DNA from 2 places in the Chromobacterium sp. CCUG 76385 genome. Region 2 is predicted to be linked to the other one. Evidence: predicted binding sites of a transcription regulator. Region 2 holds the regulator's gene; the other holds the start of a gene.
The links. The regulator HrcA, encoded in region 2, represses chaperone genes, less so after heat shock. The targets are predictions, from matches to a motif close to ATTAGCACTCGNNNNNNNCGAGTGCTAAT.
Positions count from the first base shown of each region.

Region 1: the regulator HrcA is predicted to act here: its motif matches at 10,201-10,229, upstream of groES (co-chaperone GroES).

Region 1 covers NZ_JAUCGU010000034.1:28,465-40,193, forward strand. The annotation lists gene QUG01_RS17175 (glutathione S-transferase N-terminal domain-containing protein) at 1-534, opposite strand, end outside; gene QUG01_RS17180 (cytochrome c1) at 690-1,454, opposite strand; gene QUG01_RS17185 (cytochrome b) at 1,472-2,815, opposite strand; gene petA (ubiquinol-cytochrome c reductase iron-sulfur subunit) at 2,830-3,414, opposite strand; gene QUG01_RS17195 (Nif3-like dinuclear metal center hexameric protein) at 3,529-4,275, opposite strand; gene rfbB (dTDP-glucose 4,6-dehydratase) at 4,585-5,652, shown strand; gene rfbD (dTDP-4-dehydrorhamnose reductase) at 5,649-6,560, shown strand; gene rfbA (glucose-1-phosphate thymidylyltransferase RfbA) at 6,573-7,460, shown strand; gene rfbC (dTDP-4-dehydrorhamnose 3,5-epimerase) at 7,512-8,054, shown strand; gene groL (chaperonin GroEL) at 8,155-9,798, opposite strand; gene groES (co-chaperone GroES) at 9,847-10,134, opposite strand; gene QUG01_RS17230 (MraY family glycosyltransferase) at 10,287-11,390, opposite strand.
Region 2 covers NZ_JAUCGU010000012.1:10,475-22,203, forward strand. The annotation lists gene kdpA (potassium-transporting ATPase subunit KdpA) at 1-980, opposite strand, end outside; gene kdpF (K(+)-transporting ATPase subunit F) at 983-1,072, opposite strand; gene QUG01_RS09965 (hypothetical protein) at 1,484-1,672, opposite strand; gene QUG01_RS09970 (sulfite exporter TauE/SafE family protein) at 2,023-2,790, shown strand; gene QUG01_RS09975 (substrate-binding periplasmic protein) at 2,797-3,549, opposite strand; gene QUG01_RS09980 (GNAT family N-acetyltransferase) at 3,770-4,252, opposite strand; gene alaS (alanine--tRNA ligase) at 4,365-6,998, opposite strand; gene QUG01_RS09990 (SRPBCC family protein) at 7,063-7,521, opposite strand; gene recX (recombination regulator RecX) at 7,525-7,980, opposite strand; gene recA (recombinase RecA) at 7,980-9,035, opposite strand; gene hrcA (heat-inducible transcriptional repressor HrcA) at 9,197-10,216, shown strand; gene mltB (lytic murein transglycosylase B) at 10,270-11,310, shown strand; gene dnaX (DNA polymerase III subunit gamma/tau) at 11,407-11,729, shown strand, end outside.

The DNA of each region.
Region 1 (11,729 bases), on a different contig from region 2:
GGCGTACTTCAGGATAGGCGCTGCGCTCTTGCCCAGATCGATATTGTAGTGCTCCAAACGCCACATCAGCGGCGCGATGGCCACGTCGATCATGGAGAAGTCATCGCCGAGCATGAACTTCTGCTTGGCGAAAATCGGGGCGATGGTGGTCAGGCCGTCGCGGATCGCTTCGCGCGCCTTGGTGGCTTCCTTGCCGGTAGCGCCGGCTTCCAGCGTCTTGACGTGGATAAACAGCTCATTTTCAAAGCGATGCAGGAACAGGCGGGCGCGTGCACGCATCACCGGATCGGCCGGCATCAACTGCGGATGCGGGAAGCGCTCGTCGATGTATTCGTTGATGATGTTGGACTCGTGCAGGATCAGGTCGCGCTCCACCAGCACCGGCACTTCGTTGTACGGATTCATCACGGCCAGGTCTTCCGGCTTGTTATGGATGTCCACATCGATAATTTCGAAATCCATCCCCTTCTCGAAGAGCACGATACGGCAGCGCTGACTGAATGGGCAGGTGATTCCGGAGTAGAGGGTCATCATGGCGGAGAAAATCCTTGACTAACAATGAATTGGTGTAGCAGGCCATTCTAGCACCTTCACGACACGCATTTCCAGCACTTCAATACAACATCATGATTTAAAAAGAAAAAAGGCGGAAATCATTCCGCCTTTTCCAGACCGCACCCAGCGCGAAATCAGTGCACGTCGCACCAGTATTCCTTCTTCAGCAGGTACACCAGCGGGAACAGCAACAAGCCCAGGAACATCAGCACCACGTAGCCGATCTGCTGGCGCTTCACCGCGGCCGGTTCGCCCATGTAGACCAGGAAATTGGTCAGGTCGGCCATCCGGCGATCGTACTCGACGGTATTGGCCTTGCCGTTTTCCAGCTTGGTCAGGCTGCCTGCCTTAACGAGCTGCAGGGAATGCTGCTCATGGCCCTCGGCATCCTTCTCGGTCTTCAGCGCCTGCTCGCCCTGCCACTCCCAGAACACATGCGGCATGCCGACCTTGTCGAATACCAGATTGTTCCAGCCGGTGGGACGCGTCGGGTCGCGATAGAAGCCGCGCAGATAGCCATACAGATAATCCGCGCCCCGCGAGCGGGCAATCAGCGACAAGTCGGGCGGCACGGCTCCGAACCAAGCCTTGGCATCCTTCTTGTCCATCGCGATATTCATCTGATCGCCGATCTTGGCGCCCTCCGGCAGCAGGTTGGCCTTGATCTGCTCTTCAGACAGGCCGATATCTTCCAGCCGGTTGTAGCGCATCATGCTGGCCGAATGGCAGGACAGGCAGTAATTGACGAATATCTGCGCGCCGCGCTGCAGGCTTTCCGTGTCCTGGATGTCGATCGGCGCCTTCTCGAGCTTGGGACCGCCCTCGTTGGCCAGCGCCGGCGCGGAGAACGGCAGCAGCAGCGCCATGGCGGCGATCAGCTTGCGCATCTTGTTTTTCATTTTCCTTATCCCCTTGCTTACACGTTCATGGCGAACAGCGCGGCCAGGAACACGGTCAGAGCCACCATGACCAGGAACTGGATCTGGCGCTTGGCATTGGTGTCCGTCACCCGCTCCGGCACCGGCACGCTGCCAACATCGTTCTTGGTGTAGAACGGCATGCCCAGGAAGAAGGCGAAGTAGACCACCGAGAAAATCTGCGACAACGCCGTGCGCAAGCCATCTGGCGGCAACGCGCCCAAGATGCCCAGGCCGATGAAGGCGGCGATGAACAGCGTCAGCGCGATCTTGAACTTGGGACCGCGGTAACGGATGGACTTGATCGGCGAACGATCCAGCCACGGCAGGAAGGCGATCAGCACCACGGCGGCGCCCATGGCCAGTACGCCCCACACCTGGGTGCCGGCAAACGACGGCACGGCGCGCAGAATGGCGTAGAACGGCGTGAAGTACCAGACCGGCGCGATGTGCGGCGGCGTTTTCAGCGGATCCGCCTGATCGAAGTTCGGATGCTCGAGGAAGTAGCCGCCCATTTCCGGCAGGAAGAACACGATGGCCGAGAACACGATCATGAACACCACCACGCCGAGGATGTCCTTGATGGTGTAGTACGGATGCGAGTTGATGCCGTCGAGGTAGAGGCCGGTTGCCGGGTCCTTCGGCTGCTGCTTGATTTCCACGCCGTCCGGATTGTTGGAGCCCACTTCGTGCAGCGCCATCAGGTGAGCCACCACCAGCGCCAACAGCACCAGCGGCACGGCAATCACGTGCAAGGCGAAGAAGCGGTTCAGCGTGGCGTCGGACACCACGTAGTCGCCGCGGATCCACACCGACAAGTCAGGGCCGATCACCGGGATGGAGCCGAACAGGTTAACGATCACCTGGGCGCCCCAGAACGACATCTGCCCCCACGGCAGCAGATAACCCATGAAGGCCTCGGCCATCAGGCACAGGAAGATCAGCGTGCCGAATACCCACACCAGCTCGCGCGGCTGTTTGTACGAACCGTAGATCAGGCCGCGGAACATGTGCAGATACACCACCACGAAGAACATCGAGGCGCCGGTGGAGTGCATGTAGCGGATGATCCAGCCGCCCGCCACGTCGCGCATGATGTATTCGACCGAGGCGAAGGCCACCGGCACGCCGGCGGCGTTCAGGGTCCCGTCCGGCTTGTAGTTCATGGTCAGGAAGATGCCGGTGACGATCTGCAGCACCAGCACCAGCATGGCCAGCGAGCCGAAGAAGTACCAGAAGTTGAAGTTCTTGGGGGCGACATACTTGCCCCATTGGCTTTCCCACAGGGCGGTCAGCGGAAAACGTTCGTCCACCCAGTTCAGCAGCTTTTGCGCTTTGCTCATTTTTCGCCCTCAGCTTATTTGTCGTCGCCGATCAGCAGACGGGTGTCGGACAGATACTTGTGCGGGGGAATCTCCAGATTCTTCGGCGCAGGCACCCCCTTGAACACGCGGGCGGCCAGGTCGAACTTGGAGCCGTGGCAAGGGCAGTAGAAGCCGCCCAGCCAGTCCGGTCCCAGATCGGCGGGCGCCAGATCGGGCCGGAAAGTCGGCGAACAGCCCAAGTGGGTGCAGATGCCGACCGCCACCAGATACTGCGGTTTGATCGAGCGGTGCTCGTTCTTGCAATAAGCGGGCTGCTGTTCGACGTCCGACGCCGGGTCCACCAGCTTGGGGTCGTTCTTCGGCAGATTTTTCAACTGTTCCGGCGTGCGGCTGAGAATCCATACCGGCTTGCCGCGCCATTCAACGTTGATTTTCTGCCCCAGTTCAATCTTGCCGATATCGACTTCGACCGGCGCCCCCGCTGCCTTCGCCCGTTCCGACGGGAAAAAGCTCATAAAGAACGGCGTGGCCGCGCCAACCACCGCAACCCCTCCAACAGCGCTGGAAGCGACCGTCAGAAAACGACGGCGCCCCGTATCGACTTGCTGTTCACTCATTACAGTCATCCTCAATCGTGGAAATCGAGCCCTAAACTGCCAGATTTTACCCGATTACTAGTAGGGACTTGAAGCATCCATGCAAATAAATTGTCATTTACGCGCCAAAGCATCTCAAACAGGGTTGTTTATATCAATAAATTCCACTTTTATGCCTGTTGATTTCATTAAATGCTCACCGAGCGATTGAATGCCATAGCGCTCTGTTGCATGATGGCCTGCGGCGATGAATGCGACATCGCTTTCCATCGCCATGTGATAATTCTGTTCCGATGCCTCGCCGGTGATGAAAGCATCCACGCCCAGCGCGATCGCGTCGGCGAAAAAACCCTGCGCGCCGCCGGTGCACCAGGCGACCCGCCGCACCGGCTTGTCCGTCCGTCCCAGCAATAGGGCGCTTCTGCCCAGAATAGACGATACGTGCTGGTTTAGCCGAGTCGCATCGCCGCCTTCCGACCACTGGCCATGCCACAACAAGCCTTGTTCGCCGGCCTGCCCTTGCGGCTCGAATCCTAGCATGCGGCCCAGGCTGGCGTTGTTGCCCCACTCCGCATGGCCATCCAGCGGCAGGTGATAGGCAAGCAGGCTGATGTCATGCTGCAGCAAGCTGCGGATACGCTGCCGTTTCATGCCGCTGATGCTGGCGTCCTCGCCCTTCCAGAAATAGCCGTGATGCACCAGGATGGCATCGGCTTGGCGCTCGATGGCAGCGTCTATCAAGGCCTGCGAGGCAGTCACCCCGCTTACAATCTTGCCGACCTCGGCCCGACCTTCCACTTGCAGGCCATTGGGGGCGTAGTCCTTGTAGCGCCAGGGTTCCAGCAGCGCATCCAGGGTCGATACCACATCGTTCAATCGCATTAAATTCATTCCTCAGCATTGGTGATCGTAATAGATTTGTCAGCACTCACCCACAACGTGCAAGCTTTGCCGAAGCATCTAGAAAACCGGTAAAATCATCAAGATCAGATGGTACTCGCAATTCAGGCGTGCCTTAGCACCTCCTGTCTCCGATATCATGCAGCTGCAAGATTTTTGTTTACTCGATTTCAAGTCTAGACAGAATGCGCTTCTGCCCAGCTAGCGTTCGCCGACAATGATGTCACGTCGGCCAGAGCAGCAATACGAAGCAGCTTCAAATGAATAACCTTTAAAGATTAGGTGTATTGCATGACTATTCTCGTTACCGGCGGCGCCGGCTTTATCGGCGGCAATTTCGTTCTCGACTGGCTGGCAGCCCATGACGAGACAGTCGTGAATCTCGATGCCTTGACCTACGCCGGCAATCTGGAAACCTTGCAATCCATTCAACACGATGCCCGCCATGCATTCGTCCACGGCAGCATCGGCGACCATGAGCTTGTCGAAAGACTGCTGGCGCAACACCAGCCGCGCGCCGTGATCAACTTCGCGGCGGAAAGCCATGTCGACCGCTCAATCCACGGCCCGGCAGATTTCATCCAAACCAATATCGTCGGCACCTTCAAGCTGCTGGAAAGCGTGCGCGCTTACTGGAGCGGCCTGGATTCGGAGCGCAAGCAGACCTTCCGCTTCCTGCACGTATCCACCGACGAAGTGTACGGCACGCTGTCGCCGGAAGATCCGCCGTTCGCCGAAACCAACCGATATGAGCCGAACAGTCCCTACTCCGCGTCCAAGGCGGCGTCGGACCACTTGGTGCGCGCCTGGCACCACACTTATGGCCTGCCGGTGCTGACCACCAACTGCAGCAATAATTACGGCCCCTACCATTTCCCGGAAAAGCTGATCCCGCTGGTCATTCTCAACGCGCTGGCCGGCAAGCCGTTGCCGATTTACGGCGACGGCCAGCAGGTGCGCGACTGGCTATATGTCAAAGACCACTGCAGCGCCATCCGCCGCGTGCTGGAAGCCGGACGCCTGGGGGAAACGTATAACGTTGGCGGCTGGAATGAAAAAGCCAATTTGGAAGTGGTAAAAACGATCTGCGCCATTCTCGATGAACTCAAGCCGCGCGCCGATGGCGCGAGTTACGCCTCGCAGATCACTTTTGTACAGGACCGCCCCGGCCATGACCGGCGCTACGCCATCGATGCGCGCAAACTGGAACGCGAACTGGGCTGGAAACCGGCCGAGACTTTCGACAGCGGCATCCGCAAGACTGTTGAATGGTATCTGGCCAACCAAAAATGGGTGGACAACGTCGCCAGCGGCCATTATCGCGACTGGGTCGACCAACACTATGGCCAACCCGCATGACGCGTATCTTGATCACTGGCAAGAACGGCCAAGTCGGCCACGAGTTGCAACGCGCGCTGGCGCCGCTGGGCGAGCTGGTCGCATTGGACCGCGAAGGGATGGACCTGGCGAAGGCCGACGCCATCCCGACGCTTCTGGATACACTGCGCCCCGACATCATCGTCAACCCGGCTGCCTATACCGCCGTCGACAAGGCCGAGTCCGAACCTGAACTCTCCCATGCCATCAATGCCGTTGCGCCGGGCATTCTCGCGCGATGGGCTGAGCAATATGGCGCCTTGCTGGTGCATTACTCCACCGACTACGTATTCAACGGCAGCGGCACAGCGCCTTGGCGCGAAGACGACCCCGCCGATCCGCAATCAGTATATGGCCTCAGCAAATGGCAAGGCGAACAGGCGGTGCGGGAGGCGACAGAGCGCCACCTGATTCTGCGCACCAGCTGGGTATTCGGCGCGCACGGCGCCAACTTCCTCAAGACCATGCTGCGCTTGGCTGGCGAACGCACCGAGTTGAAAGTGGTGGCAGACCAGATCGGCGCGCCGACCTCGGCCGCCCTGATCGCCGACACTACCGCGCAGATGATCCAACGCTACCTTGCCGATGGTGAGCGCAGCCCCTTCGGCACTTATCACCTAGCGGCAGCCGGCGAAACCAGTTGGCATGGCTATGCCCAATATCTGATCGGTCAAGCCGGCAAACTAGGTTTTCCGCTTAGCCTAACACCCAATACCGTTCATGGCATCCCGACGGAAGCCTACCCACTGCCGGCCAAGCGCCCAGCTAACTCGCGCCTAAATTGCAACAAGCTGCAACGCGACTTCGGCATTACCTTGCCTGCGTGGCAACACGGTGTCGACACGGCGCTCGCCTCCCTGCGGCAACATCGACAGACACAACAGAATTAAAAGGACTCCAAGATGAGCAAGGCTCGCAAAGGCATCATACTCGCCGGAGGCTCCGGCACCCGTCTCTACCCGGCAACCATCGCCGTCAGTAAACAGCTGCTGCCGATCTACGACAAGCCGATGATCTATTATCCCTTGTCCACGCTGATGCTGGCTGGCATTCGCGAAATCCTGATCATCTCGACGCCACAAGATACCCCCCGCTTCGAACAGCTGCTCGGCGACGGCAGCCAATGGGGCATCCACCTGCAATACGCAGTGCAACCGAGTCCGGATGGCCTGGCGCAAGCCTTTTTGATCGGCGAAGACTTCCTGGACGGCTCACCATCTGCCTTAGTACTGGGGGACAATATTTTCTACGGGAACGATTTTGCCAATCTGCTGCAAGAAGCGAACGCCAAGGCCAGCGGCGCCAGCGTTTTCGCCTACCGGGTCAACGATCCCGAGCGTTATGGCGTCGTAGAGTTCGACGCCAGCGGCAAAGCCCTGTCTATCGAAGAAAAACCCAAACAGCCCAAATCGCACTATGCGGTAACCGGCCTGTATTTCTACGATGAACAAGTGGTCGACATCGCCAAGACCATACGCCCCTCCGCCCGCGGCGAGCTAGAAATCACCGACGTTAACAACGTCTATCTGCAGCAAGGTTCACTCGATGTGCAAACCATGGGCCGCGGCTATGCCTGGCTCGATACCGGCACCCATGAATCGATGCTTGAAGCCAGCCAGTTCATCGCGACCATTGAAAGCCGCCAAGGGCTCAAAGTGGCTTGCCCGGAAGAAATCGCCTTCCGCAGCGGCTGGATTGACGGCGAGCGAGTCAAAAAGTTGGCTCAACCACTGCAGAAAACCGGTTACGGCCGCTACCTTTCCGCCATGCTGGAACACACCATCTACTAACTTCTCTATGTTGCTGCCGGTAACAAAGCGCCAGCGACAAGGCTGCAATGAATGAACATCATAAACACTGCGATCTCTGACGTAAAAATCATCGAGCCTACTATTTATGGCGATGAGCGCGGCTTTTTTTTTGAGAGCTTCAATCAAAAGAAATTTGAAGAGGCCGTCGGCTATTCCGTGGAGTTCGTGCAAGACAACCACAGCCGCTCAGCCAAGGGCGTGCTGCGCGGCTTGCATTACCAGCTCGATCCGCACGCCCAAGGAAAGCTGGTGCGCGTGGTAGTCGGCGCCGTGTTTGACGTGGCCGTCGATATCCGGCCGCAATCCCCCACCTTCGGCCACTGGGTAGCTGCCGAGCTTTCTGCTGACAACAAGCGCCAGATGTGGATTCCGGCTGGCTTCGCCCATGGTTTCCTGACCCTGAGCGATGATACGGAATTCCTATACAAAACCACCGACTACTGGTTCAAAGACCTTGAACGCACCATCGCCTGGAACGACCCAACGCTGGCGATAGACTGGCCGCTGCAACAGCCACCGTCACTGTCACCCAAAGATCAGGAAGCTCCACTGTTTACGTCGCTTGGCGCCTAAAATCGTTTGATAAAACAAAACGGCCTGGACAGCAACGCTATCCAGGCCGTTTTCCTAATGATGCCAGCAGCGCTAGGACTGCCGGCTCATCAGCAGCTGATTACATCATGCCGCCCATGCCACCCATGCCGCCCATGTCCGGCATGCCGCCAGCAGCCGGCTTGTCTTCCGGCAGTTCAGCGATCATGCAGTCAGTGGTCAGCATCAGGCCGGCTACGGAAGCCGCGTGCTGCAGAGCGGAGCGGGTTACCTTGGCCGGGTCCAGCACGCCCATTTCCAGCATGTCGCCGTATTCGCCGGTAGCGGCGTTATAACCGAAGTTGCCCTTGCCTTCCAGCACCTTGTTCACCACAACGGACGGCTCGTCACCGGCGTTCTTGACGATCTGACGCAGCGGAGCCTCGATGGCGCGCAGCACGATCTTCACGCCCGCTTCTTGTTCGGCGTTGTCGGTCTTCAGGCTATCCAGCGAAGCGCGGGCGCGCAGCAGGGCCACGCCACCGCCGGCTACCACGCCTTCTTCAACCGCAGCGCGAGTAGCGTGCAGCGCGTCTTCCACGCGAGCCTTCTTCTCTTTCATTTCCACTTCGGTGGCCGCGCCAACCTTGATCACGGCAACGCCGCCGGCCAGCTTGGCCACGCGCTCTTGCAACTTCTCGCGGTCGTAGTCGGAAGTCGCTTCTTCGATCTGCTTGCGGATTTCGCCCACGCGAGCTTGGATGGTTGCAGCTTCGCCGGCGCCATCGATGATGGTGGTGTTTTCCTTGCCCACTTCCACGCGCTTGGCTTGGCCCAGCATGTCCAGGGAAGCTTTTTCCAGGGTCAGACCCACTTCTTCGGCGATCACGGTGCCGCCAGTCAGCACGGCGATGTCTTGCAGCATGGCCTTGCGACGGTCGCCAAAGCCCGGAGCCTTGACGGCAACGACCTTCAGGATGCCGCGGATGGTGTTCACCACCAGAGTCGCCAGCGCTTCGCCTTCCACGTCTTCTGCGATGATCAACAGCGGACGGCCGGACTTCGCCACTTGCTCCAGCACCGGCAGCAGGTCGCGGATGTTGGAGATCTTCTTGTCGAACAGCAGGATGAAGGGATTGTCCAGCGCAGCGATCTGCTTGTCCTGATTGTTGATGAAGTACGGGGACAGGTAGCCGCGGTCGAACTGCATGCCTTCCACTACGTCCAGCTCGTTGTTCAGGCTCTTGCCGTCTTCAACGGTGATCACGCCTTCCTTGCCCACTTTTTCCATGGCGCTGGCGATGATTTCACCGATGTCAGAATCGGAGTTGGCGGAAATGGAGCCTACCTGAGCGATTTCCTTGGTGGTGGCGCACGGCTTGGCGATCTTGGCGATCTCGCCCACCAGGGAGATAACAGCCTTGTCGATGCCGCGCTTCAGATCCATCGGGTTCATGCCGGCGGCAACGTACTTCATGCCTTCCTGCACGATGGCTTGCGCCAGCACGGTGGCGGTGGTGGTGCCGTCACCGGCCACGTCGGAAGTCTTGGAAGCCACTTCCTTCACCATCTGCGCGCCCATGTTCTCGAACTTGTCTTTCAGTTCGATTTCCTTAGCCACGGATACGCCGTCCTTGGTGATGGTCGGCGCGCCGAAGGAGCGGTCCAGCACCACGTTGCGGCCCTTCGGGCCCAGAGTAACCTTGACGGCATCAGCCAGGATGTTGACGCCGTTTACCATCTTGGTGCGAGCGGAATCGCCAAACTTTACGTCTTTAGCAGCCATTCTTAATCTCCAGAATTCTGTGTTTGAAGTGCGGGATGGGTCGGAGACTTACTCAACGATGCCCATGATGTCTTCCTCGCGCATCACGAGGACTTCTTCGCCGTCTACCTTGACGGTCTGGCCGGAATATTTGCCGAAGATGACCTTGTCGCCCTTCTTCAGCTCCAGCGGGCGGCGCTCGCCATTCTCCAGGATCTTGCCGTTACCGACGGCCAGAACCTCGCCCATGTCCGGCTTCTCTGCCGCGGCACCCGGCAGAACGATGCCGGAAGCGGTCTTTTCTTCAGCCTCGAGGCGCTTGATAACAACACGGTCGTGCAAAGGACGAATTGCCATGGATCTCTCCTGTAACATTGGCTGTTGAGAGTTGAACATCAGGGTGTATTGGTTGTCAGCCGATAGCTTAGCACTCGACTGTTACGAGTGCTAATAATAGGGACGAGAGGGAAGATTTTCAAGAGCCTGCGGGGCAGGCTCTCTACAGATGATCAGTGGCGTACTGACTTCCGCAGCAACATCCAACGCGGGGTGCGGAAGCGAATGATCATTCGGTACAGATATACGTATGTCAACATGAAGACGACGACAAAGCACATCAACGCCTTGGTATTATTCCAAAATAACATCGCAGGCACTACAGAGACAGAGGATAGGGCCCAAAGATAAGGGGAGGTTAAACTATTGCGCATCGTCTTATGATCAGCATCCTTACTACCAACCATCCATCGAACTAACCGCATGTAAACTAATTGATGCAAATGCAGGGCATCAGGATAACCGATCCTGCGCCCTTGTAGGAACTTACGACGATAAATAGAAAATAATGTCTCGAATACTGGATAAATGACGCACAAAAGTGGAAACCAAGCTGAAATTTGGGGATATCGAGCAACCAACAACACCGACACTTCTGCAATCATGAAACCTACTAGGTAGGCTCCACCATCACCCGCAAAAATAAGCCCACGCGGGAAGTTCCAGAACAGGAATCCAGCAATCGCCCCAACCATTGCGAAACAAACGCCCATCAAGGCCACATCCTGCACCTTGAACGCCACATATGCCATCGCAAGGAAGATGAAGATCGATACCGCACCAGACAGACCATTGTACCCGTCAATAATATTGACTGCATGCGCGACACCGCCAACTGCAATGACTGTCAAAAGCAAAGAGAGCACCCAGAACTGCGATAGCAAGCCATCCAGCAAAGGAACATCCAAACGCTGCAAGCCTGCGCCGAGAGTGAAATAACCAAGGATAGCCGCCACAAATGTTGCCAACAAGCGAGGCAGGGGCCCAACCTTCTTCGTAACATCCTCAAGTATTCCCGCAGCAAAAGCTGGCAGAGTAACAACCAACATCATCAACACCGAGGCATCCTTCAGCAACCATGTCAGCATCCCGCAGCCAGCCACCAGCCCGACAGCGATTGGCACACCGCCGATACGGGGCACCGGGCGAGCATGGAACTTCTGCACGCCACCTAAATCATGGTCAGCAGAAAAGCTCTCATGCAAGTGGGAAAAATGGATCAAACACATACCAACAAGCAGGGACAAGAATGTAGACAGCAGTAGGATTTGTAGCATTAAACGTCTCTTCAATATTTGACGATATCGGTATTTCGCACCATTTTAATGACATTGCAATTAAACTTTTTATTATTGACTCCACGCCCTTTCAAGCCACTGCTTTCATGTAACGATATTGAACTCTTATTATAAACAACATTGTTGCATAAATAAGGTGCAGCTTGCAAAGTTCCTTTAGCTAGGTTGATCTGCTCCCCTCAGCCCCAGGATCTCCGCACTCGAACGGCATGCATGACTCGCTGCGTCATCAAAGTCTTGCATAAGCTGCTAGGGGCTGTTGACGTTTGGTGAGCGGTCGCGCCGGGATGCTTTTTGCGACGAATCGAGGCGTTTCGC
Region 2 (11,729 bases):
GCGGTGGCGAACATGATGGTCATCGCGGCGAGGATGGCCCAGCCCTGGCGACGGTCGCCCACCATGCGTCCGAACAGGAAGCACAGCGCGGCCGGAATCAGGAAGATCGCGATGTCCTGCAGGAAGTTGGCGAACGGAGTCGGGTTTTCAAACGGATGGGCGGAGTTGGCGTTGAAGAAGCCGCCGCCGTTGGTGCCCAGCATCTTGATGGCTTCTTGCGAGGCCACCGGGCCCATAGGCAGGGTCTGCGTCTGGGTGGATTTGTCTTCCATCACCGGCTTGCCGTCTTTGCCGGTCACCGGATTGCCCTTGGCGTCAACCTTGGGCTGCTGATACTTGGTCACTTCCAGCGTGTGCACGTCCTTGTAGGCGGACAGGTTCTGGATCACGCCCTGCTGGGTGAAGACCAGCGCGAACACCACGGCCAGCGGCAACAGGATGTACAGGGTCAGGCGGGTGATGTCCACCCAGAAGTTGCCGATCTTGCTGCTGTTGTGGCGGACAAAGCCGCGGATCAGCGCGATCACCACGGCTGCGCCGGTCGCGGCCGACAGGAAGTTCTGCACGGTCAGACCCAGCATCTGGGTCAGATAGCTCATCGTGGTTTCGCCGCCGTAACCTTGCCAGTTGGTATTGGTGATGAAGGAGATGGCGGTGTTGAACGACGAATCCGGCGATACGGCGGCCATCGCCTGCGGGTTGAACGGCAGCGCGCCTTGCAGACGCTGCAAGGCGTAGAGTGTCAGCGCGCCCAACACGTTGAACAGGATCAAGGCCACGGTATAGCCGCGCCAACCCATTTCCTCATCCTGCTTGATGCCGGCGAGGCGATAGAAACCGCGTTCGAGCGGCGCGAAAAAGCGTACCGGACCGACGTTTTCCCCCTGCATGATGCGCGTCATATACGCGCCCAGAGGCCAGGCCAGCGCGACCAGCACGGCCAGGAACAGCCCCAGTTGGAGCATGGCGGGTGTTGTCATGATTAGAAATTCTCCGGTTTGACCAATGCGTAGATCAGATAGACGAACAGTCCAAGCGCCAGCAGGGCGCTGATCAGGTACCAGGCAGTCATTGCTTGCCTCCCAGTCGGTCACAGGCTGCGATCAGCAGCCAGGTCAGTGCGCAGAACAGCGCGACCAGGCCTAGATAAAGCCAATCCATAGTGAAAATCTCCATGCGTAATGTGCGATGTGGAAGGTAATCAAACCGGCGTCAAAAACCTGATAAAAGCGAGCAGCCTCGTGTAAAGAAAGTATAAAAATTATCTTTATTGGCCATTTTTTAGAAAAAAAATTCCTCTGTCGTCGTATTGTTGGAATTTTTTTTAGGCGAAAAGCGGCGCGCAACGTCAAGTCAGCGCTTGGCGGATACGTGATTTCCGGGGTGCAAGAAGGGGACGGGATGGTGTAAAGAAAAATACATGAGGCGCGCCGCCATCGTGGGCGGCGGCAGGTGGGCGGGGCCGTGCGGCCCCATCAAGGTTTCAGAACAGATCGTCGCAACGGTCGGCTAGGAAGCGGGCGTCGTCGCGGTCGTGGGCCCGTTGCCGCACCTTCTGCTGGCGCGACCTTTCCTCGTCGCTCAGCTGTGGCTTGGCCACGGCATAGAGGAAGCTTTCATGCTGGTCTCGGGCCTGTTTTCTACGAACGCTCAGGGGGATACGAGAAATCATCCTGCACCTTTCGATCTCGAAACGTGGACTTCTCAGGGCGATCCTCACGGCTGGCGCGGACGTGGCCGGCAAGCTGGGCGGGCTGCGCCCTGACTGTATCAAGTTGACGCGATTTGTTCGGTTTGTAAAGGCCTTGGGTGTAAATCAGGCGGCGGTTGTGGCGTTCCATGTCATTTTGTTTCGATTAAAACTTAGCCAACTGTTGTTACGGCGCCGTGATGCCGCGATGAAACTTGCAGGGTAAGCTAGGTATATGTTTTATAAATATATTGTTGTATCGAAATGATCTAAATTGTTATAAGCAAACCGCGTAGCATCAGCTGATTATTGCAGGATAAATGAGGACGGCTATGGATCTGGGATACACGGTGGCGGGGCTGGCGGTTGGCTTTATCGTCGGGCTGACCGGCGTGGGCGGCGGCTCGCTGATGACGCCCATCCTGTTGTGGTTCGGCATTTCGCCGGCCACGGCCGTCGGCACCGACCTGTTGTACGCCGCGCTGACCAAGGCCGGCGGGGTGGTGGTGCATCATAGGCAGCGCCATATCGACTGGCGCATCACGCTGCAGCTGGCGCTGGGCAGCGTGCCGGCGGCGCTGTCGACGCTGGGCCTGCTGTCCTGGCTGCATGTTTCGCCGCGCATCATGGACGAAATATTCCGTTTTGTGCTCGGCCTGGCCTTGCTGCTGACTGCGGCGGCCATATTGGGCAAGCCATGGCTGATGAAGGTGGGTGGGCGGCATGTGGCCAAGCTCGGCGTGGGCGAGCGCTGGTGGCCCACCGCGCTGGTGGGGGCGGTGCTGGGGGTGCTGGTGACGCTGAGCTCCATCGGCGCCGGCGCCTTGGGCACGCTGGCGCTGTTCATGCTGTATCCTGCGCTGTCCACTTCGCGCCTGGTGGGGACGGAAATCGCCCATGCGGTGCCGCTGACGCTGGTGGCCGGCCTGGGCCACGCCAGCATGGGGCATCTGGATTGGCTGCTGCTGCTGAAGCTGCTCAGCGGCTCGCTGCCCGGCATCTGGTTGGGCAGCAAGCTGACCGGCAAGCTGGCGGACCATTGGCTGCGGCCGGCGCTGGCGGTGATGCTGGCGCTGGTGGGCGGCAAGCTGGTGTTATAAGCCGATTCAGGGGTGGGTGTAGCGCTTCAGCAGAGAGGCGTAGCGGCCATCCTGTTTGATCTTGTCCAATGCCGCTTGCAGGCGCGCGACGTATTCCGGCTTGCTATCCTTTTGCAGCGCGAAATAGAACTGCGTGCTGTCATCCAGCACCTGCACCGAATCCAGCCGCTCCGGGTCCTGGCCCTGCTGGCGCGCGGCGTAGCGCTGGAACAGCGCCACCCCAACCGTGTACGGCACCCGGTGCGCGTACAGCAGCTTGGCCGACTGCCCTTCGTCGTTGGTCAGCACCAGGTTCTGGTTTTCTGAAAATCCCCGGTCTTCCATCATCTTTTGCCCCGGGGTGTCGCGCGCTACCGCCACCCGCGCGCGCCGCGCGTCCTCTATCGAGGTGTACGGCAACGCCTTGGGGCCGCCCAGTCGGAACAGTTCGATCGGCAAGGGCAGCGCCGGTCCCACCCATTTGAACAAGTCTTCGCGCTCCGGCGTGCGCACCGTCAGGTACAGCACGGTATTCGGCACTTGTTGCGCCTCGCGCAGCGCGCGGCTCCACGGCTTGATCTCAATGGTGGCGTGCAGGCCGCTTTCGTGCAGCATCATCAGCAGCAACTCATTGGAGAAGCCCTTGTAGTCTCCATCTTGCTGATAGCTCAGCGGCGGCAGGTTTTCGGTCAGCGCGTAGAGTTCCGGCGGGGGCTGGTCCGCCCGGGCGGGTAGCAGCTGGCAGCAGCAAGCGAGCAGGGCGAGCAAAGGCAGGCGCATGGCGCTCCCCTCGACGAAGTGGATAAGTGTTTCCACTATAAGCAGGCGCTTGGGCGCAGGCAAAAAAAGCCCCGGGAGGTCCCGGGGGCATCAAAGCAAACAACAAAGGAGAAGCCATAAGAAGCAGGTGTATATTATTTAACTCTGATTTTTTATGGCTTGATATGAAACAAACTTACAGAGTTTTGCTTCAAATTAGTGGCCGGCTGGATCAGCAGCTTCAGGCGGCTAATTGCTTGCTCAATACCACGCGCTCATCATCCACCTCGGCGGCATAAGGCTGGCGCGCGATCTCCTGATAACCAAGGCGCTGATAGAACGCCAGATTGCCCGGCAGGCGGCGGCGGGTTGCCAGCCGTATCCGTTGCACGCCTTGTTGCCGCAGCTGCGCTTCGGCATGGTGGAGCAGGGCGGAACCCAGGCCGAGGCCTTGCAGTTCCGGGTGGGTGCAGACGCGCTTGACCTCGGCGCAGCCATCATCCGGCGGCAACACCAACAGGCAGGCGGCCAGTCGCCATTTCTGCCAGGCCAGGAAGATCTGGCTGCCGCTGGCGAGGTGGCCGGTCAGGCTGGTGACGGTTTCGTCCAGCGCGGTGGGGCGGCTGGGAAGCGTGGCGGCCAGGGGGGCGAACGCCTGCTGGATCAGATGGCAGACGGCCGGTAGGTCATCCCAGTCGGCAAGGCGGAATTCGATGGTTTCCATGGCAGTCTCCAATTGACGGGGTTGAGCGCATTTTGCAAGCGGATTGTTACCGAATAAAAAACGGCCACATGATAGTCATGCGGCCGTTTCGTTTGCGTGCGGATTACGCGGCTTACAGCTTGCTCATCAGCCAGTCCGGCAGGCTTTGCAGCGCAGCCGGCAGGTTTTCCGGCTGGGTGCCGCCGGCCTGGGCCATGTCCGGCCGGCCGCCGCCTTTGCCGCCCACTTGCGTGGCGACTTGGTTGACCAGCTCGCCGGCCTTGACCTTGCCGGTCAGGTCCTTGGACACGCGGGCGATCAGGCTGACCTTGCCTTCATTGACGCAGGCCAGGAGCGCGATGCCGCTTTCCAGGCGGTCCATCAGCTTGTCGCTCATGTCGCGCAGGGTGGCGGCGTCGACGTTGTCGATGCGGCTGCCGACGCACTTGACGCCGTTGATGGTGCGCATGCCGACGCTGACCAGCTCGTCCAGCTGGCCGAAGGCCAACTGGCCCTTCAACTGCTGGGCTTCCTTCTGCGCGGCTTTCAGTTCGGCTTGCAGGCGTTCGATCTTGACGATCAGCTCGCCCGGCTGCGCTTGCAGCGCGCTGGCGGCGGTTTTCAGCTCCGCTTCCTGAGCCTGAACCCAGGCGACGGCGCCTTCGCCGGTCACGGCTTCGATGCGGCGCACGCCGGCGGCGACGCCGCTTTCGGCCACGATCTTGAACAGGCCGATGTCGCCGGTGCGCTTGACGTGGGTGCCGCCGCATAGTTCGGCGGAGAAGTCGCCCATGGTCAGCACGCGGACCTCTTCGCCGTATTTTTCGCCGAACAGCATCATCGCGCCGGATTTCTGCGCGTCGGCCATGCTCATCAGCTCGGCCTTGACTTCGACGTTATGGGCGATCACGCGGTTGACCACGCGCTCCAGCTCGGCGATCTGCTCCGCCGTCACCGGCTCGCCGTGGGCGAAGTCGAAGCGGGTGCGTTCCGGATTGACCAGCGAACCCTTTTGCGCCACATGGCTGCCCAGCACATGGCGCAGCGCCGCGTGCAGCAGGTGGGTGGCGGAGTGGTTGCGGGCGCTGGCCAGGCGCTGATGCAGGTCGATGGTGGCGGTGACGCTGTCGCCGACTTTCAGCGCGCCGCGGGCGAGCACGCCCTTGTGGCCGAAGACCGCGCCCTGGATCTTCTGGGTGTCGGCCACGTCGAACAGCGCGTCCAGGCCGCCGGTGGCGGAGATTTCGCCCACGTCGCCTACCTGGCCGCCGCCTTCGGCGTAGAAGGCGGTGTTGTCCAGCACCACGATGCCTTCGTCGCCGGCGGACAGCGCCTCAACCGGCTCGGTGCCCTTGTACAGCGCCAGCACCTTGGCTTCCACGCTGCTCTTGTCGTAGCCGTGGAAGCAGGTGTCGTCGCCGCTGTAGCTGAGCTTGCCGCTCATTTTGAAGGTGGAGCCGGCGCGGCCGCGCTCGCGCTGCGCTTCCATGGCGCGCTCGAAGCCTTCCAGGTCGGCGTGGATGCCGCGTTCGCGGCAGATGTCGGCGGTCAGGTCCACCGGGAAGCCGAAGGTGTCGTACAGCTTGAAGATGGTTTCGCCATCCAGCTCTTTTTTGCCGCCTTCCAGCGCGGCGTCCACCAGCGCCATGCCGTTTTCCAGCGTCTCGGCGAACTTGATTTCCTCGGCGCGCAGCGCGTCCTCGATCTGAGCCTGCTTCTCGCGCAGCTCAGGATAGGCATCGCCCATCTCGGCGACCAGGTCAGCCACGATCTTATGGAAGAACAGGCCCTTCTGGCCCAGCTTGTAGCCGTGGCGGATCGCGCGGCGGGCGATGCGGCGCAGCACGTAGCCGCGGCCTTCGTTGGACGGCAGGATGCCGTCGGCGATCATGAAGGAACAGGCGCGGATGTGGTCGGCGATGACTTTCAGCGACGGCACGTCCTGGCTGTAGGCCACGCCGGTTTCGCGGGCGGCGGCGCGCACCAGGCAGGCCAGGCCGTCGGTCTCGAAGTTGGACTTCACGTGTTGCAGCACGGTGGACAGGCGCTCCAGGCCCATGCCGGTATCGACCGACGGCTTGGGCAGCGGATGCAGCACGCCGGCTTCGTCGCGGTTGAACTGCATGAACACGTTGTTCCAGATTTCCATGAAGCGGTCGCCGTCTTCGTCCGGGCTGCCCGGAGGGCCGCCGGCCACGTCTGCGCCGTGGTCAAAGAAGATTTCGGTGCACGGGCCGCAGGGGCCGGTGTCGCCCATGGTCCAGAAGTTGTCGGACGCGTACGGCGCGCCCTTGTTGTCGCCGATGCGGACGATCTTGTCGGCCGGCAGGCCCACGGTCTGGTGCCAGATGTCGTAGGCTTCGTCGTCGCTGGCGTACACCGTCACCATCAGGCGGTCTTTCGGCAGGGCCAGCCATTGCTCGCCGGTCAGGAATTCCCAGGCGAAGGTGATGGCGTCGCGCTTGAAGTAATCGCCGAAGCTGAAGTTGCCCAGCATTTCGAAGAAAGTGTGGTGGCGCGCGGTGTAGCCGACGTTTTCCAGGTCGTTGTGCTTGCCGCCCGCGCGCAGGCATTTCTGGCTGGTGGTGGCGCGGGTGTAGTCGCGTTTTTCAAAGCCCAGGAACACGTCCTTGAACTGCACCATGCCGGCGACGGTGAACATCAGCGTCGGGTCGTTGCCCGGGATCAGGCTGCTGGAGGCGACTACCTGGTGGCCTTTGGAGGCGAAGAAATCCAGGAATTTCTTGCGAATTTCAGAGGTTTTCATGATTTTTTGGTCAATTTTCAAAATCTGGTCCGGGCGCCGTGCCAGGACGAATCCGTCGATTGTGTCAAGCTGGAGCCTGGCTGGCAAGCGCTTCGCAGCGCCGTTTCAGCGCCTGGTTCATCAGCAGGAAGCCGCTGCGGGTGTTGTCCAGCAGCGCGCCGCCGATCAGCGGCAGCAGAATGCCGGAAAAATCCTCGCCGTGATGGAAGCGGGTGCCGCCGTCTGCCAGCGCTTCCAGCCGGAAGTAGTGTTCGCCGTCGAACAGGCCCGGCAGCAGCAGTTTGCCGCGCCAGCGCAGTTGCTGCGCGGCGGCAAACGCCGTCAGCCGCGGCCGGAAGGTCATGCGCCGGCCGCCGGGCGGATGAAGGGTGGCCACCAGGCTGGCGCCGGTTTCGCGGCGGCCGTGCAGGCCGACGATGAACGGGTTCCATTCCGGGTAGCGCGGCCAGTCGGTCAGCACCCGCCATACCTGATCCGGAGCGGCGGCGATGTCGATCTCGGTGGCGATGTTGCGCTTGGCCATGGCTCAGTCCTCGTAGAAGTCGTCGCCGGCGCCGGCGATCACCTGGCGGATCACATCCGTCGGAAAGCCGCGTTGCGCCAGAAAACGGTACTGCTTGGCTTTTTCCGCGGCGTCCGCCGGCGGGCGGCCGAATTTCTTGCGCCACTGCTCGCGCGCGCTGGCCAGATCGTCCTGACCGGCCAAGGCCTGGCGTATGGTGTCATCGTCCACGCCGCGTTGGCGCATTTCCTGCGACAGCCGGCGGCTGCCGAACTTGCCGCCCTTGCTGGCGGCGAATTGCTGGGCGAAACGGCTGTCCGACTGCCAGTTGGCGGCCGCCAGCTCGTCCAGCACGGCTTCCAGCTGTTCCATGCTTTCGGCAAAAGGCGCGAGCCGCCTGATCAGCTCGCGCCGGGAATACTCCCGGCGCGACAGCAGATCGGCGGCCCGCGCCTTCAGGCTTTTGCCGCTTGAGCTCATCAAGCGTCGAGAGCGTCGTCGACGAATTCTTCTTCGTCGGCCTGGCCTTCGGTGATTTCCACCTTCACGCCCACCGCTTCGCGGATCTTGCGCTCGATTTCTTCGGCGATGGCCGGGTTGGCCTTCAGCCACTCGCGGGTATTGTCCTTGCCCTGGCCGATCTTCTGGCCGTTGTAGGCGTACCAGGCGCCGGACTTGTCGATGAAGCCGTGCTTGACGCCCAGCTCGATGATCTCGCCGGCGCGCGAAATGCCTTCGCCGTACAGGATTTCGAAATCGGCCTGGCGGAACGGCGGCGAGACCTTGTTCTTCACCACTTTGACGCGGGTGTCGTTGCCGATCACTTCCTCGCCCTTCTTGATGCCGCCGGTGCGGCGGATGTCCAGGCGAACGGAGGCGTAGAACTTCAGCGCGTTGCCGCCGGTGGTGGTTTCCGGGTTGCCGAACATCACGCCGATCTTCATGCGGATCTGGTTGATGAAGATCACCAGGGTGTTGGTGCGCTTGATGTTGCCGGTCAGCTTGCGCAGCGCCTGGCTCATCAGGCGGGCTTGCAGGCCGACGTGGCTGTCGCCCATCTCGCCTTCGATTTCCGCCTTCGGCACCAGCGCGGCGACGGAGTCCACCACGATCACGTCCACGCCGCTGGAACGCACCAGCATGTCGCAGATTTCCAGCGCCTGTTCGCCGGTGTCCGGCTGCGAGATCAGCAGGTCTTCCACATTCACGCCCAGCTTCTGCGCGTAAATCGGGTCCAGCGCGTTTTCCGCGTCGATGTAGGCGCAGGTGCCGCCCAGCTTTTGCGCTTCGGCCACGACTTGCAGACACAGGGTGGTTTTGCCGGACGATTCCGGGCCGTAGATTTCCACCACGCGGCCGCGCGGCAGGCCGCCGACGCCCAGCGCCAGGTCCAGGCTCAGCGAACCGGTGGAGACCACCTGCAGGTTTTCGTTGATCTGGTTGTCGCTCATGCGCATGATCGAGCCCTTGCCGAACTGCTTTTCAATCTGGGCCAGGGCCGCGGCCAGCGCCTTGCTCTTGTCTTCGGATGCCATGCTGTCTCCAAATGGGGTAGGTCGGACCAATAATGGGGCGATTATCGCAGAAAACCAGAGGGCTAACAGCAGCTTGCCGGCCATCCGGCGCGTGCCATAGTCGTAAACCCGCGCGCCGCCCCCTTTTGGCGCGGTTCAGGATGTGTACAATGGGAGACATGATGAACGAACGCGCCCAACATCTGCTGAAAGCGCTGATCGAGCGCTACATCGCCGACGGTCAGCCGGTCGCCTCCAAGGCCCTGTCGCTGCTGCCCGGCGTGGAACTGTCCTCGGCCACCGTGCGCAATGTGCTGGCCGATCTGGAAGGCATGGGCCTGATCGCCTCGCCGCATACCTCGGCCGGGCGGGTGCCCACCGCGCGCGGCTACCGGCTGTTCGTGGACCGCCTGCTGACCATCCGTCCGCTGGACCAGGTGTCGCTGCAGGAGCTGGAGCACAATCTGCAGCCGGACAGCCCGCAGCGCATCGCCCAGGCGGCCTCGTCGCTGCTGTCCGAATTGACCAGCTTTGCCGGCGTGGTGCTGACGCCGCAGCGCAGCGATGTCGCCTTCCGGCAGATCGAATTTCTGCGCCTGTCCGAACGGCGGGTGCTGATGATACTGGTGACGCTGGACGGCGACGTGCAGAACCATTTGCTGGTGACCGAGCGCGACTACACGCCGAGCGAGCTGATCGAGGCCGGCAATTTCATCAACCAGCATTACGCCGGGCAGGGGCTGAGCGCCGTCGCGCAGCGGGTGGAGAGCGAGCTCAAGCAGCTTCAGGGCGATATCGCCGAATTGATGTCCGCCGCGGTGATGCTGGGGCGGCAGACGCTGGCGCAAAGCGGCGAGGACGTGGTGGTGACCGGCGGCTCGCGCCTGCTGCAGGTGCATGATCTGTCCGACGACCTGTCGCGTTTGCGCGAGCTGTTCGGCGTGTTCGAGCGCAAGACCGAGTTGCTGAAGCTGCTGGCGCAGGGCCGGGAGGCGAGCGGGGTGAACATTTTCATCGGCGAAGAGTCTGGCGTGGTGACGCTGGACGAATGCTCGGTAGTCACCGCGCCGTATTGCATCAACGGCCAGGTGGTCGGCACGCTGGGCGTGGTCGGCCCCACCCGCATGGCTTACGAGCGCGTCATTCCGATCGTCGACATCACCGCGCGGCTGGTCAGCAACGCGCTGTCGTTCCGCGAGTGAGCTTGGCGCCTGCGCCCGGAATTTGGGATATCCAACTGGAAAACAAATACACCATGAAAACCATGCAGAAACTGGCCGCCGCGGTTGCCCTGGCCGCGCTGGCGTTTGCCGCCGTCCCGGCTTTCGCCGACGCCGACTTCCTCGCCCGCCCCGATGTGCAGCGCTATATCGACGAGCAAGTGGCCAGCGGCCAGTTCAACCGCCCCGAGCTGGAGGCGGTGTTCGCCAATGTCGAACTGAAGCCCAATATCATCCGCATTCTGGACAAACCGTCCACCTCGCGGCCGTGGTACCAATTCCGCGCCACCACCGTCAACGAGAGGCTGATCGCCGACGGCGTGGCGTTCTGGCAGGCCAACGCCGACGCGCTGGCGCGCGCCGAGCGCCAATACGGCGTGGCGCCGGAGGTGATCGTCGCCATTCTCGGCGTGGAGACCCACTACGGCCGCAACACCGGCAGCTTCCGGCTGGTGGATTCGCTGTCCACCATCGGTTTCGACTACCCGCGCCGCGCCGAGTATTTCCGCGGCGAGCTGACCCAATTCCTGCTGCTGGCCAAGGAAGAAGGCAAGGATCCGCTGACGCTGAAGGGTTCCTACGCCGGCGCGATGGGCCTGCCGCAGTTCATGCCGTCCAGCTACCGCAAGTGGGCGGTGGACTTCGACGGCAGCGGCCACCGCGACATCTGGAACAATCCGCACGACGCCATCGGCAGCGTGGCCAACTACTTCCAGCTGCACGGCTGGAAGCCCGGCGACGACGTGGTGGTGCCGGCCAGCGTGGTGGCCGGTCCGCAGACCGATCAGTTGCTGGCCGACAAATTCAATCTGCACTACACGGTGGGCGATCTGCGGAAGATGGGCGTGGCGCCGCAGGCGCCGTTGGCCGACGACGTGCCGGCCGTGCTGTTCTCGCTCGAGTCGGCGCCGGGCGTCACCGAGTACTGGCTGGGCCTGAACAATTTCTACGCGATCACCCGCTACAACCGCAGCACGCTGTACGCCAAGGCGGTGCAGGAAATCGCCAGCCAGCTGCGCCAGCGCTACTTCGCCGAACTGGCGCGGCGGCAGGAACCGGCCTCCGCCGGGATGTAAGCCGCTGCCGCTCTCTTTTCCACCGGCGCCGTCCATCGCGGCCGCGCCGGCGAAACCTGTCGCCTTGCGCGGCAATTGCCATTAAAATCCGCCCCCATGAGCTATCAAGTCCTTGCCCGCAAGTGGCGTCCCAAGCGCTTCGCCGACCTGGTCGGCCAGGAGCATGTGGTGCGCGCCCTGTCCAACGCCCTCAAAGAGCAGCGGCTGCACCACGCCTATCTGCTGACCGGCACCCGAGGCGTAGGCAAGACCACCATCGCCCGCATCCTGGCGAAAAGCCTGAACTGCGAAACCGGCACCACCGCCGAGCCTTGCGGCGAGTGCCAGGCCTGCCGCCAGATCGACGCCGGCCGCTTTGTCGACCTGCTGGAAATCGACGCCGCGTCCAATACCGGCATCGACAATATCCGCGAAGTGCT